3 regions of the Streptomyces sp. NPDC050485 genome follow, and region 3 is predicted to be linked to each of the others. Evidence: riboswitches for the same ligand, from Rfam matches in the RefSeq annotation. Region 3 holds a riboswitch; each other region holds the start of a gene.
The links. Region 3 has a riboswitch for thiamine pyrophosphate ahead of thiO (glycine oxidase ThiO). Riboswitches for the same ligand answer to the same signal wherever they lie in the genome.
Positions count from the first base shown of each region.

Region 1: it holds a riboswitch for thiamine pyrophosphate, as region 3 does, so the genes downstream of both, thiC (phosphomethylpyrimidine synthase ThiC) here and thiO (glycine oxidase ThiO) in region 3, are expected to answer to the same signal.
Region 2: it holds a riboswitch for thiamine pyrophosphate, as region 3 does, so the genes downstream of both, ACIBK6_RS34740 (thiamine ABC transporter substrate binding subunit) here and thiO (glycine oxidase ThiO) in region 3, are expected to answer to the same signal.

Region 1 covers NZ_JBITHR010000002.1:214,947-219,920, forward strand. The annotation lists gene ACIBK6_RS04675 (metallophosphoesterase) at 1-346, shown strand, start outside; gene ACIBK6_RS04680 (hypothetical protein) at 520-1,368, shown strand; gene thiC (phosphomethylpyrimidine synthase ThiC) at 1,435-3,213, opposite strand; TPP riboswitch at 3,206-3,340, opposite strand; gene ACIBK6_RS04690 (YibE/F family protein) at 3,412-4,758, shown strand; gene ACIBK6_RS04695 (SsgA family sporulation/cell division regulator) at 4,770-4,974, opposite strand, start outside.
Region 2 covers NZ_JBITHR010000025.1:95,067-100,040, forward strand. The annotation lists gene ACIBK6_RS34730 (ABC transporter ATP-binding protein) at 1-44, opposite strand, end outside; gene ACIBK6_RS34735 (ABC transporter permease) at 44-1,657, opposite strand; gene ACIBK6_RS34740 (thiamine ABC transporter substrate binding subunit) at 1,705-2,796, opposite strand; TPP riboswitch at 2,879-2,998, opposite strand; gene rlmN (23S rRNA (adenine(2503)-C(2))-methyltransferase RlmN) at 3,048-4,154, opposite strand; gene ACIBK6_RS34750 (phosphatidate cytidylyltransferase) at 4,245-4,974, opposite strand, start outside.
Region 3 covers NZ_JBITHR010000003.1:353,349-358,322, forward strand. The annotation lists gene metF (methylenetetrahydrofolate reductase [NAD(P)H]) at 1-309, opposite strand, end outside; gene thiE (thiamine phosphate synthase) at 470-1,120, opposite strand; gene ACIBK6_RS08220 (Rv2175c family DNA-binding protein) at 1,230-1,595, opposite strand; gene ACIBK6_RS08225 (NAD(P)/FAD-dependent oxidoreductase) at 1,743-2,963, opposite strand; TPP riboswitch at 3,083-3,195, shown strand; gene thiO (glycine oxidase ThiO) at 3,193-4,374, shown strand; gene thiS (sulfur carrier protein ThiS) at 4,371-4,571, shown strand; gene ACIBK6_RS08240 (thiazole synthase) at 4,578-4,974, shown strand, end outside.

The sequences.
Region 1 (4,974 bases), on a different contig from region 3:
CATCGAGGCGGTCAACGACACCGTCCACGCCATCCTCAACCGGGGCGACGCCGACGAGTGCTGGGACCTGTTCCGCAAGTTCACCAAGCGCTTCGCGTTCCGCGACGACACGGGCCCGCAGGCCGCGCGCGAACTGCTCTCGGCATACGGCGGACAGCGCGTGGTGCACGGCCACAGCCCGATTCCGTATCTCCTCGGCGAGGTCGGCACCGAGGACGGCGAGGAGGACTCGCGCCCGGTTGTGGAGGGTCCGCACGTGTACGCCGACGGTCTTGCCATCGCCATGGACGGCGGCGTGACCATGGCCGGAAAACTGCTGGTCCAGCAACTTCCGTTGCATGACTGACGGTTGACAGGGAAGGCGTTCCGCAAAGCGCCGGGTATGCCATTTCTGGAAACACCCTGTCACCCCGTGCCGTAGCGGCTCTACCATCGGGTTATCCGTAGCAGGCTCTCCTCCGTTTCCGCCCAACTGCCCGTTCATCAGGCGGGCTTCCCGGCCCTACGGAGCATCGGGGGATGCACATGAACAGCGCTCCGCACCTGCTGGTCGAGGACCGCCCGGAGTTCGAGCGGATTCTCGACGAGGCACTGCGCACCGCGCATGAACGGCCCGAGCTGTCCGGTATCGGCGACCGCCTCAACGCCGTGCAGCTGCGCACCATGGTGCTCGCCGCCGGCACCTTCATCACCGAGCGGGCGAGCGCCGAGTACGAGCACTACGTCGCGGCGCGCGAAGAGCTGCGCACGCAGCCCGTGGGAGGAGAAGCCGCCGGCTCCGACCTGGTGTCGGCGGCCGGCGAGGTCCTGGAGCCCTCGGGAGCGGGCATCGGCGCCGTCGTCACCGTACTGGCCCCGGTGCTTGCGGGCACCGCCGCCGCGATCTTCCTGCTAGTCGGCTACATCCTGAAGATGCTCAACCCGCAGCCCGCGTTCGCCGACACCATGCTGACGGCCGGCTGGTTCTTCGGCGCGCTGACCGCCGCCGCGATACTGGCGGCCGGCATCGGCCTGCTGCTCACCGCGCTGCGCAACGGCGCGACCCAGGTCGTGGCCATCGACGAGGACGGCGAGGCGGACGCCCCCGACGAGCGCACCCAGGAGGTCGCCCGCGCCCGCGAGGCCTGGCGCCACGCCCTGCTGGAACGCGGCGTCTACCCTTTCCTGCGCGACGCGCTCGCCGACCCGAGCATGGATCCCGGAGCCCCTGCCCCGCGCCGCCCCATGGGCCGCATCCCCACCCTCGGCTACGACCGCCCGGGCTTCGACAGCCCCGATGACGGCGCCTCCCCCAACAGCCATCCCAGCTTCACGAGCCCCGACTTCACCAGCCCCGACTTCGGCGGGCCGGAGCACCAGCCGGACTGAGCGGCCAACGGGCTGGTTGTTTCACGTGAAACACCCCGTTTCACGTGAAACAACCAGCCCCGTACGTCAGTCGGCGAGAGGCAGGTACACCCGGTTCCCGCTTGCCGCGAACTCTGCCGACTTCTCCGCCATCCCGGCCTCGATCTCCTCGGACTTCAGATCGCCGCCGTGCTGGCGCCTGATGTCCTGCGAGATCTTCATCGAGCAGAACTTCGGGCCGCACATCGAGCAGAAGTGCGCGGTCTTGGCCGGCTCCGCGGGAAGCGTCTCGTCGTGGAACTCCCGGGCGGTGTCCGGGTCGAGGGCCAGGTTGAACTGGTCCTCCCAGCGGAACTCGAACCGGGCGTCCGAGAGCGCGTCGTCCCACTCCTGCGCCCCCGGGTGCCCCTTGGCCAGGTCCGCCGCGTGCGCGGCGATCTTGTAGGTGATGACGCCGGTCTTCACGTCATCGCGGTTGGGCAGGCCGAGGTGCTCCTTGGGCGTGACGTAGCAGAGCATCGCGGTGCCCCACCAGGCGATCATCGCCGCACCGATGCCGGAGGTGATGTGGTCGTAGGCGGGCGCCACATCGGTGGTCAGCGGCCCCAGGGTGTAGAACGGGGCCTCCTCGCAGATCTCCTGCTGGAGGTCGATGTTCTCCTTGATCTTGTGCATCGGGACGTGCCCGGGGCCCTCGATCATCGTCTGTACGTTGTGGCGCTTGGCGATCGTGTTGAGCTCCCCGAGCGTGCGCAGCTCCGCGAACTGCGCCTCGTCGTTGGCGTCCGCGATGGAACCCGGCCGCAGGCCGTCGCCCAGCGAGTACGTCACGTCGTACGCCGCGAGGATCTCGCAGAGCTCCTCGAAGTTCTCGTACAGGAACGACTCCCTGTGGTGCGCCAGGCACCAGGCCGCCATGATCGACCCGCCGCGCGAGACGATGCCGGTCTTGCGGCGGGCGGTCAGCGGCACGTACCGCAGCAGGACACCGGCGTGGACCGTCATGTAGTCGACGCCCTGCTCGGCCTGCTCGATGACCGTGTCCTTGTAGATGTCCCAGGTCAGTTCCTCGGCGCGGCCGTCCACCTTCTCCAGCGCCTGGTACAGCGGCACGGTGCCGATGGGGACCGGGGAGTTGCGCAGAACCCACTCACGGGTGGTGTGGATGTTGCGGCCCGTGGAGAGGTCCATGACCGTGTCCGCGCCCCACTGGGTGGCCCACGTCATCTTGTCGACCTCTTCCTCAATGGAGGAGGTGACCGCGGAGTTCCCGATGTTGGCGTTGACCTTCACCAGGAACCGCTTGCCGATGATCATCGGCTCGATCTCGGGGTGGTTGATGTTGGCGGGCAGCACCGCGCGGCCCGCCGCGATCTCCTCCCGGACGACCTCGGGGGAGACGTTCTCGCGGATCGCGACGTACTCCATCTCCGGGGTGATCTCGCCGCGGCGCGCGTACGCGAGCTGGGTGACGGCCTGGCCGCCGCGGCCCCGGCGGGGCTGGCGCGGGCGGCCGGGGAAGACCGCGTCGAGGTTCTTGAGGCCCCCGCGCGGCGAGGTGTGCTTGATGCCGTCGTCCTCGGGGCGGACCGGTCGGCCCGCGTACTCCTCGGTGTCGCCGCGCCCGATGATCCAGTTCTCCCGGAGCGGGGCGAGGCCGCGGCGGACGTCGGTCTCGACGTTCGGGTCGGTGTACGGCCCCGACGTGTCGTACAGCGTCACGTCCTTGCCGTTGGTGAGGTGCACTTGGCGGACCGGCACCCGGAGGTCCGGGCGCGACCCCTCGACGTACCCCTTGTGCCAGCCGATGGACTTCCCGCTCTCCTCGGTACTGGAGGCAGGCGTGCGTGCATCCTGAATGGTCATGAGACCTACTCCCTACGCCGGCATTACCCGGTAACAGGTTCGGCGGTCGGCGCAGCCTGTTCCGTACGGTTCGTACGGCTTTCAGCGCCCTCTCAGCCCGGTGCTCCGAGCTCCCGCGTGTGCAAAGGTGTCACCACGCTAGCGTCATCACTGGCGTGCTGAACAGAGGGCCCCCTCCGTTCTTGCGATGATCGTGCGGTGACCTCACCAGAACCGCACCATCCGCAACAGCCGAGCGGACACGGCCACGGGCATGGCCACTCGCACAGCCACGGCCCCGCTGCACCCGTGTCGAAGCACCTCCGCAAAGTCATCGCCGCTGTGCTGATTCCTTTCTCCGCAGCGGTAGTTGTGGGTCTCGTGGTGCTCTGGCCCGGCGGCGCCCCGCCGCACCAGCGCACCGGCGTCGGCTTCGACCGCCAGACCCAGCAGGCCAAGGTCATCAAAGTGGACAAGGTGGACTGCAAGACGGTCAATGCCGGTCAGACCCCGTCGAACGGCGACACCTCCACCGCCGAGGGCCAGCAGGCCAGGCGTGCCCAGCAGGGCCTGTGCGGGAAGGCGACCGTCGAGGTCACCTCGGGCAAGGAGAAGGGCCGAACCTTCACCGAGATCGTCCAGCCCGACTCGCCCCGCCAACTGCACCAGGGCGAGGGCGTGATCGTGGCGTATGCCCCCGACGCCCCCCATGACCTGCAGTATTCGGTGACCGATGTGAACCGCAGATTCCCCATGGCGTTGCTCGCCGGGATCTTCGCACTGGCGGTCGTGGTCGTCGGCCGGCTGCGCGGGGTGATGGCGCTGGTGGCCCTGGTGGTCTCGTTCGCGGTGCTGACCCTGTTCATCCTGCCGGCGGTCCTGCAGGGCTCCAATCCGCTGCTCGTCGCGGTGGTCGGAGCGAGCGCCATCATGCTGATCGCGCTCTACATGTGCCACGGCCTCTCGGCGCGCACCTCCGTCGCCGTCCTCGGCACCCTCGTCTCGCTGATCCTCATCGGCCTGCTCGGCTCGGTCTTCATCGGCTGGGCCTCGCTCACCGGCAACACCGACGACAACACCGGTCTGATCCACGGCCTCTACCCGGACATCGACATGTCGGGCCTGTTGCTCGCCGGCGTCATCATCGGCTCGCTGGGCGTGCTCGACGATGTGACGGTCACGCAGACCTCGGCGGTCTGGGAGCTGCACGAGGCGAATCCGACGATGGGTCCGCGCGGTCTGTACCGGGCGGGCATCCGGATCGGCCGCGACCACATCGCGTCGGTGGTCAACACCCTGGTCCTCGCGTACGCGGGCGCGGCGCTGCCCCTGCTGCTGCTGTTCTCGATCGCGCAGAGCAGTGTGGGCACGGTGGCCAACAGCGAGCTGGTCGCCGAGGAGGTGGTCCGCACGCTGGTCGGGTCGATCGGACTGGTCGCCTCGGTGCCGGTGACCACCGCGCTGGCCGCCCTGGTGGTGTCCGCCGACCGCCCGGCTTCCGGCACCGGCACCGCCGCACGGCTGGGTCCGGTACGCGGTGGGGGCGGTCACCGCCGTAAGAAGTAGCGGACTCCGGGTCAGCCGGCGTTCTGCTCCTCGGCGAGGATGCGGCCGAGCGCGTCCTCCAGATGCCCGTCGAAGTCACCGAGCATCCGTTCCTGCCCCAGGGGCACGAGCCGGTCGGTGCGGTCCAGGAAGGCCACCAGCGGTGCGGCGCCGGCCCGGAACAGAGCCCGGTCGGCGCCCACCTGGAGCCGGATGCGCACATCGGCGAGCTCATCC
Region 2 (4,974 bases), on a different contig from region 3:
GCCCGGTCGCCGAACCGTACCGTCACGCCGTCCAGTGTCAGCATCAGAACTCCCCGCTGTGGTCTATCCGCAGGCGTTCGAGGACGAGCAGCGACACCGCGCACACCACCATCAAAATCGTGCTGAGGGCCATCGCCTGGCCGTAGTTGAGGTCGCCGGCCCGGCCCAGGAGGCGGGCGACGGCGACGGGCAGCGTCGGGTGGTCGGGCCGCGCGATGAAGACGGTCGCGCCGAACTCGCCGAGCGAGACCGCGAACGCGAAGCCCGCCGCGATGAGCAGGGCCCGCCGCACCAGCGGCAGGTCCACCTCGCGCCAGGCCCGCAACGGGGACGCACCGAGCACGGCCGCCGCCTCGCGCAGCCGCCCGTCCACCGCGCGCAGCACCGGCAGCATGATCCGTACGACGAAGGGGGTGCCCACCAGCGCCTGGGCGAGCGGCACCAGGATCCAGGAGGTCCTGAGGTCGAGCGGCGGCTTGTCGAGGGTGATCAGGAATCCGAAGCCGACGGTGACGGCGGAGACGCCGAGCGGCAGCATCAGCAGCGCGTCGAAGCCCCGCACGAGTCGTCCGCTGCCGCGCCGGGTCAGGGCGGCCGCCGCCAGTCCTCCGATGACGAGCGCGATCGCGGTGGCGGCGAGGGCGTACTGGACCGAGTTCCCGATCGCCTCGATGGGCGGCACGAGGAAGCTGCCGTTGTCGCCCGCGGTCTGGAGCGCCCGGTAGTAGCCGAGCCCGTAGCCGTCGGGGGTGTCCAGGGAGCGTGCGATCAGCACGCCGACGGGGAGCAGGATCAGCAGCACCACGACCGCGAGCACGGATGCCAGGAGTGTCCACTGGCCGGCGCCGCGCGGGCGGCGGGCGGTCTGGGCGGGGTCGACCAGTTTCAGGGCGGTCTCGCGGCGGCGCACCGTCCGGGCGTGCACGGCGAGGACCGCACCGACCGCCGCGAACTGCACGATCGTCAGGACGGCCGCGGTCGGCAGGTCGAGGAGTTCGGCGGTCTGCCGGTAGATCTCCACTTCGAGGGTGGAGAAGGTGGGGCCGCCGAGGATCTGGACGACGCCGAAGGAGGTGAAGGTGAACAGAAAGACCATGAGCGCGGCCGCCGCGACCGCGGGGCCGAGCGCGGGCAGGGTGACCTTGCGCCAGGCGGCGAGGCGGGAGGCGCCGAGGACCCTGGCGGCCTCCTCCTGGCGGGGGTCGAGCTGCGACCACAGGCCGCCGACGGTCCGTACGACCACCGCGTAGTTGAAGAAGACGTGCGCGAGCAGGATCGCCCACACCGTCGTGTCCAGGCGCACCCCCCACAGCTGGTCGAGCAGCCCGCCGCGGCCGAGCAGCGCCAGGAACGCGGTGCCCACGACGACCGTCGGCAGCACGAACGGCACGGTGACGACGGCCCGGAGGAGCTGTTTGCCGGGGAAGTCGAAGCGCGCGAAGACGTATGCGCCGGGCAGTGCGATCACCAGGGTGAGCGCGGTGGAGGCGAGCGCCTGCCAGGTGGTGAACCACAGGACGTGCGCGATGTCCGGGTCGGTCAGCACCTCGGCGATCCGGCCGAACTGCCAGGCGCCGTCCGCCGTGAGCCCGCGGCCGACGATGGCGGCCACGGGCCAGGCGAAGAACAGCGCGAAGAACACGGCGGGCAGGACCATCAGGCCCAGCCGCACCGCGTTGCCCCGCAGCTTCCCCCAGGGGCGGCCTACTTCAGGACGAGCGAGGACCATGTCTTGACCCACTGGTCACGGTTCTTGGCGATCTTGTCGGGGGCGACCGTCGCCGAGTTCGTGATCTTCGCGCCGAACGTGGTGAACTCCGGCGGGACCGCCGCGTCCTTGGCGACCGGGTCCACGAACATCTGGAGCGGCATGTCCTCCTGGAACTTCTTGGAGATCAGGAAGTCCAGGAGCGCCTTGCCGCCGGCCTCGTTCTTCGCTCCCTTGAGCAGGCCCGCGAACTCGGTCTGACGGAAGCAGGTGCCGGTGGCGACGCCGGTCGGGGCCTCGGTGGGCTTCGGGTCGGCGTAGATCACCTCGGCGGGCGGGCTGGAGGCGTAGGAGACGACCAGCGGCCGGTCGCCCTTGGCCTTCTTGCCGCCGGCCGAACCGGAGAAGTCCGTGTTGTACGCCTGCTCCCAGCCGTCGACCACCTTGACGCCGTTGGCCCTCAGCTTCTTCCAGTAGTCCTGCCAGCCCCCGTCGCCGTACTTGGCGACCGAGCCGAGCAGGAAGCCGAGACCGGGAGAGGACGTCGCCACGTTCTCCGTGACGAGCAGGTTCTTGTACTCGGGCTTGATCAGATCGTCGAAGGACTGCGGGGGCGCCAGCTTCTTGTCGGCGAAGTACTTCTTGTCGTAGTTGACGCAGATGTCGCCGGTGTCGATGGGCGTGACCCGGTGCCGGTCCTTGTCGAGCTGGACGTCGGCGGGCAGCCGGTCCAGGCCCTTGGCGGCGTACGGCGTGAAGATGCCGTTGTCGAGGGCGCGCGAGAGCAGTGTGTTGTCGACGCCGAAGAAGACGTCGCCGCGCGGGGAGCCCTTGGTGAGGATCTCCTGGTTGAGGGCGGCCCCGGCGTCCCCGCTCTTGAGGACCTTCACGGTGTAGCCGGTCTGCGCGGTGAACGCCTTGAGCACCGCGTCCGACGCCGCGAAGGAGTCGTGGCTGACCAGCGTCACGGTCTTGTCGCCCGTGGCGCCGGACGTCTTCTTGCCGTCCGAGCCGCCGCAGGCCGCGAGCGTGGCGACCCCGAGGGCGGCGGCGAGCGCACCGGCCGCGAGCCTCTTGGTACTGCGCATTTCTTCATTCCTCCTGGACATGACCAGGAAGAGACGCGGCCCTGCCCGCACGACACGGGGTCGTGCGGGCAGGGCGCAACAGCTTGAGTAATCGCCGAACTTCCTACCCCGAATGACCGGGGCAAGGTTCAGAGGGTCTGCGGGCCGTTCCCTGAAGCGGGTCCCGCACTCTCAGCGCTGTGGCGCTCCCCTGTCGGAATATGCAGATGTTTCCGGCCAGATTACACGGGCCCCTTCGCCGCACCCGGGCCCTATCGCTCGGAGGCGGCGAGCTGACCGCAGGCTCCGTCGATCTCCTGGCCCCGGGTGTCGCGGACGGTCACGGGCACGCCGTGCGCCGCGATCGCCTCGACGAACGCCTTCTCGTCCTCGGGCCGCGAGGCCGTCCACTTCGATCCGGGCGTCGGGTTCAGCGGGATGAGGTTGACGTGCACCCGCCTGCCCTTGAGCAGCCGGCCGAGCAGATCGCCGCGCCACGCCTGGTCGTTGATGTCGCGGATCAGGGCGTACTCGATGGAGATGCGGCGCCCGGACTTCTCGGCGTACTCCCAGGCGGCGTCGAGGACCTCGCGCACCTTCCACCGGGTGTTGACCGGTACGAGGGTGTCGCGCAGCTCGTCGTCCGGCGCGTGCAGGCTGACGGCGAGGCGGCACTTGAAACCCTCGTCGGCGAAGCGGTGCATCGCTGGCACCAGGCCGACGGTGGAGACGGTGATGCCGCGCTGGGACAGGCCCAGACCGTCCGGCTCGGGGTCGGTGAGACGGCGGATGGCGCCGACGACGCGCTTGTAGTTGGCGAGCGGTTCGCCCATGCCCATGAAGACGATGTTGGACAGGCGGGCGGGGCCGCCGGGGACCTCGCCGTCGCGCAGCGCGCGCATGCCGTCCACGATCTGGTGCACGATCTCGGCGGTCGACAGGTTGCGGTCCAGGCCCGCCTGGCCGGTGGCGCAGAACGGGCAGTTCATGCCGCAGCCGGCCTGCGAGGAGATGCACATCGTCACCCGGTCCGGGTAGCGCATCAGGACGGACTCGACCAGCGTCCCGTCGTGCAGCTTCCACAGCGTCTTGCGGGTGGTGTCGTCGTCGCACGAGATGTGCCGTACGACCGACATCAGATCGGGCAGCAGCTCCTCCTGGAGCCGGCCGCGCGCGGCGAGCGGGATGTCGGTCCACTCGGCCGGGTCGTGGGCGTACCGCGCGAAGTAGTGCTGCGAGAGCTGCTTGGCGCGGAACGGCTTCTCGCCGATCGCGGCGACGGCTTCCTTGCGCTCGGCGGGCGAGAGGTCGGCGAGGTGCCGCGGCGGCTTCTTGGCTCCGCGGGGGGCGACGAAAGTGAGTTCTCCGGGCTTGGGCATGGTTCCTCAAGTGTCTCAGACGTACGGAAAAGGGCTCGCCGTCCTGTGGACGACGAGCCCTCACCGTTCAAAGCCGTACGAAAGCGCAGGTCAGCCGGTACCGACGAAGATCGCGAGGAGCAGCCACACCACCGGCGCGGTGGGCAGCAGGGAGTCCAGACGGTCCATGATGCCGCCGTGGCCCGGCAGCAGGGTGCCCATGTCCTTGATGCCCAGGTCCCGCTTGATCATCGACTCGCCGAGGTCGCCGAGCGTGGCACTCGCCGCGACCGCGACGCCGAGCAGCAGACCCTGCCACCACGTGCCGTCGTCGATCAGGAACTGCATGCACAGCGCACCCGCCACCATCGCGAACGACACCGCGCCGAACAGACCCTCGCGGGTCTTTCCGGGGCTGATGCGCGGCGCCAGCTTGTGCTTGCCGAAGCGCCAGCCGATCGCGTACGCACCCGTGTCGCTGACCACCGTGAGGAGCAGGAAGGTGAGCACCCGCCAGGGCCCGTCGGAAGCGGTGAGCAGCATCGCGACGAAGGTGGCGAGGAACGGCACGTAGAACGCGGCGAACACGCCCGCCGTGACATCCCTGAGATAGCCCTCGGGCGGTTCGGTCATCCGCCACACGAGCACCGCGAGCGAGGTGAGCGCCATGGCGACCCACGCGCCCTCGGCGCCGCTGACGTACCCGGCGACGACCATCGCCGCGCCGCCGACCGCGAGCGGCACCAGGGGCGCCTTGATCTGCTTGCGCTCGGCCAGGCGGCTGGTCAGCTCCCACAGACCGACGACCACGGCGACCGCGATGACCCCGACGAAGACGGCC
Region 3 (4,974 bases):
GTGGCGCAGTTCGGCCACCGAGTGCCCGACGGCGGTGAGGTGGGCGACCGGGGTGAGGGTGGTGTCCTCGGTGATCTGCTGGGTGGCCTCGACGGTGCCGGTGCGGGTGGAGCCGCCGGCGCCGTACGTCACCGAGACGAAGTCGGGGGCGACCGCTTCTACCCGGCGCAGCGCGTTCCAGAGGTTCCGCTCGCCCTTCTCCGTCTTGGGCGCGTAGAACTCGAAGGAGTACGTGGTCTCGCCGGTCGCGAGCATGTCGCGCACGGTCCGTGCGCGATCCGTCCTGGTGGAAGCTGTGCCAAGGGCCATACTCGCAGGTTAGCCAGGGGTGTCCGGTCCCCCAACAGGACTGGGGTAATTTGTCCGCATTGTCGGATTCTTGTCCACGCCTCGGACAGCACTCGGACAGCACTCGGGCATCCGACCCCGTCCAGGATCCCACTGGCCCGGGCCTGCCCGGCGGACCGGTCTAGCCGAGCCGCTCCCTGACCCGCTTGGCGAGATCGGCGGCGGCCGCGGCGGGGTCGTCGGCCTCGGTGATCGCCCGGACGACGACGACCCGGTCGGCGCCCGCGTCCAGGACCTCGTCCAGATTGCCCGCGTCGATCCCGCCGATCGCGAACCAGGGCCGGTCGGTGCCGAGCGAGGCGGTGTAACGCACCAGGTCCAGGCCCGGGGCGTGGCGGCCCGGCTTGGTCGGGGTGGGCCAGCACGGGCCCGTGCAGAAGTAGTCCACTCCCGGCTCGGCGGCGGCCGCGGCGGCCTCCTGCTCGGCGTGGGTGGATCGGCCGATCAGCACCTGCTCGCCCAGGACGGCCCGGGCGGCGGGCACCGGCAGATCGCCCTGGCCCAGGTGCAGCACGTCCGCGCCGATGGCGTGTGCCACATCGGCCCGGTCGTTCACCGAGAGGAGCTTGCCGTGCCGCCGGCAGGCGTCCGCGAAGACGGCCAGATGGTCCAGCTCCTCGGCGGCCTCCAGGCCCTTGTCCCGCAGCTGCACGATGTCCACGCCGGACGCCAGCACGGCGTCCAGGAACTCGGGCAGGTCGCCCTGGCGCTTGCGCGCGTCCACGCACAGGTAGAGCCGGGCGTCGGCGAGCTGCTCACGGGCCGTGGGCATGGAAGGTCCCCCGTTGTGTTCGTGTTCGGCCGCGCCGCGGTGCACGGGCCGGTTCGGAACCGGACCGTACACCGCGGCCTGTCGGGGCTGGTCGGTGGGCTCGTTCAGATCACAGGGCGAGCGCCTGGGCGCGGCGCTTCACCTCCGTGCCGCGATTCTCGCTGAGGGCCTGCGCGGGGGTGCCGGGCAGGGTCGGGTCGGGAGTGAAGAGCCACTCCAGCATTTCTTCGTCGGAGAAGCCGTCGTCCCGCAGCAGGGTCAGGGTGCCGGCGAGCCCCTTGACCACCTTGTCGGTGTCAATGAAGGCGGCCGGCACCTGGAGCGCCCGGTTCTCACCGCGGCGTACGGCGATGAGCTGGCCCTCCTTGACCAGCTGCCGTACGCGCGTCACCTCCACGTCCAGCATCTCCGCGATGTCGGGGAGGTAGAGCCAGGCGGGGACGAGAGCATCAATCTTTGCGTCAATCTCGGTCACGGTCCAAGCGTGCCACCTCCCACTGACAGTCGGTACCTGGGTGGTCCCGTCCGGCTACCCGGGGGCTGTGCCCCCGGCCCCCTCCGTTTCCCGTCCGTCCGCCTTTCGCCTGCGGGCCGTGCGCTGACGGGGCAGATTTCTGCGGCGCTACCGCGCCGCCCCCTTCAGCGGAACCGACGGATCCGCCACCCTCTCGGCGTTCAGCGGCATCGCCGACTCGATCAGTTTGCGGCCCTGGGCCAGGTCGCGGGGGCGGCCCACGGCCAGTACGGCCACCAGTGCTTCGTCGCGGAGCCAGCAGACGGACCAGGAGGGCGTTGCCGGGTCGCCACGCCAGATCAGGTCGTCGGCGTCGGTGTGGTGGCCCGCGTACTGGACGAAGCGGCCGAACTGCTCGGACCAGAAGTACGGGACCGGGTCGTAGTCGGCGGCCGCCTCGCCCACGATGTCGGCGGCGACCGTGCGCGGGCCCTGCAGCGCGTTGTCCCAGTGGTGGACGAGCAGCCGCTCGCCGAAGCGGGCCGAGGGGAACGAGGCGCAGTCGCCGACCGCGTACACATCGGGCAGCGAGGTGCGCAGCCGGGCGTCCGCGGTGATCGCTCCCTCGGGGCCGAGCGCGATGTCCGAGCCGGCCAGCCAGCCGGTCGCGGGTCGGGCGCCGATGCCGATGACCACGGCGTCGGCGGGCAGCGCGCGGCCGTCGGCGAGCTGCACCTCGCCCGGCACGACCGCCCGGACCCGGGCGCCGGTGAGGAGTTCGGCGCCGGACTCGGCGTACCAGTCGGCCATGGGGGCGGCGACCTCGGCGGGCAGCACCCCGGCCAGCGGGCGGTCGGCGGCCTCGACCACGGTGACCGCGCAGCCCGCGTCACGCGCGGCGGTGGCGAACTCCGCGCCGATCCACCCGGCTCCCACGACCACGATCCGGTGCCGCTGGTCGAGGACCGGGCGCAGCCGCCGGGCGTCGTCCAGCGTGCGCAGCAGGTGGACGCCGGGCACGCCCGCGCTGCCGGGCAGCGTGAGGGGTTCGGCGCCGGTGGCGATGACCAGGGTGTCGTACCCGACCTCGCCGCCCTCCGTCACCACCCGGTGCTCGGCGGGGCGCACCCCGGTCACTTCCAGGCCGAGGCGCAGCTCCACGTCGAGCGCCTCGAAGTCCACCTCGAAGGCCGAGCCCTCGGCCTTGCCGAGCAGCACCGCCTTGGAGAGCGGGGGGCGGTCGTAGGGCTGGTGGGGTTCGGCGCCGATGAGGGTGATGGCTCCGGCGAAGCCCTGTTCGCGCAGGGCCACCGCGGTCTGCACGCCGGCCATGCCCGCGCCGACGACGACCACGTGCCGCGCTTCGGAATGCGTCTGCTGTTCGCTCACCCGATCACCATAAGCATCTGATGAATCGTCAGGTAAGGGGTTCCGGCCGAGCGCGCGCTCCCGCACCGCCCCGACGCTCCCTTACTGCGGGTTGGGAGCTGGGGCTATGGTGGCAGGCGTAAAGCACTCGCGGGAGCCCGGACGCACCGGGCTGAGAGGGAGGCTGGGCGGCCTCCGACCGTACGAACCTGATCCGGGTCATGCCGGCGAAGGGAGGGGCTGGACGCCCATGCGTTCTTCTCGAAAGGGATCCGCCGAAGGGTCCGACGTCCTCGTGGTCGGGGGCGGCATCATCGGGCTCGTCACCGCCTGGCGGGCCGCCCAGCGCGGCCTCGGTGTCGTGCTCGCCGACCCCGAACCGGGCGGCGGGGCCGCCCAGGTCGCGGCCGGGATGCTCGCCGCCGTCACCGAACTGCACTACGGCGAGCAGACCCTGCTCGCCCTCAACGTCGAGTCCGCCCGCCGCTACCCGGCCTTCGCGGCCGAGCTGACGGACGTCACGGGCCTGGACACCGGCTACCGCGCCTGCGGCACCCTGGCCGTGGCGCTCGACTCCGACGACCGCGCCCACCTGCGGGACCTGCACGCGCTCCAGGTCCGTTCCGGCCTGGAGTCGGAGTGGCTGTCCGGGCGCGACTGCCGCCGTCTGGAGCCCATGCTCGCGCCGGGCGTGCGCGGCGGGCTCCGGGTCGACGGCGACCACCAGATCGATCCGCGCAGGCTCGCGAAGGCGCTGGTCGCCGCCTGTACGCGGGCCGGGGTGCGGTTCGCGTACGGCTGGGCCGAGCGGCTCTCGGTGGTACGGGACCGGGCCGCCGGCGTCGTTCTGGCGGACGGCACCGAGCTCGCCGCCGACCAGGTCGTGCTCGCCGCGGGCAGCCTCAGCGGCAGGCTGGCGGGCCTACCGGAAGAACTGCTTCCGCCGGTACGTCCCGTGAAGGGCCAGGTCCTGCGGCTGACCGTGCCGCCCGCGTACGCGCCCTTCCTGTCCCGCACCGTGCGGGCGGTGGTGCGGGGCGGCGAGATCTATCTCGTACCGCGGGAGAACGGCGAGCTCGTCGTCGGCGCCACCAGCGAGGAGCTGGGCTGGGACACCACGGTCACCGCGGGCGGGGTCTACGAGCTGCTGCGCGACGCGCACGAGCTGGTGCCCGGGATCACCGAGCTGCCGCTCACCGAGACCCGGGCCGGACTGCGCCCCGCCTCCCCCGACAACGCGCCCCTGCTCGGCCCGACCGCGCTGCCCGGGCTGCACCTCGCCACCGGGCACTACCGCAACGGCGTGCTGCTCACCGCGGTCACCGGCGATGTCATGGCGCACGTCCTGACCACCGGTGAACTGCCCGACGAGGCACGCCCGTTCACCCCCCGACGCTTCACCTGCGCACCCCAGGAGCTGACGACCGCATGACCATCTCCGTCAACGGCGAGCCCCGCGCGCTCGCCCCCGGGACCACCCTCGACGCCCTCGTCGCCACCCTCACCCCGGCCCGCTCCGGTGTCGCCGCCGCCGTCAACGAGGCGGTCGTGCCGCGCGGCGCCTGGCCGACGACCACGCTCGGCGACGGCGACCGCGTCGAGGTCCTCACCGCCGTGCAGGGAGGCTGAGCCGCCATGGCCGACGACCCGCTGACCATCGCCGACACCGCCTTCGGCTCGCGCCTGATCATGGGCACGGGCGGGGCGCCCAGCCTCGACACCCTGGAACGCGCGCTCATCGCGTCCGGCACCGAGCTGACGACGGTGGCGATGCGCCGCCTCGATCCCACCGTGCAGGGCTCGGTCCTGTCCGTACTGAACCGGCTGGGCATCCGGGTGCTGCCCAACACCGCGGGCTGCTTCACCGCGGGCGAGGCCGTGCTGACCGCGCGGCTGGCCCGCGAGGCGCTCGGCACCCACTGGGTGAAGCTGGAGGTCGTCGCCGACGAACGCACCCTGCTCCCCGATCCGATCGAACTGCTCGACGCCGCCGAGGTGTTGGTGGACGACGGGTTCACGGTGCTGCCCTACA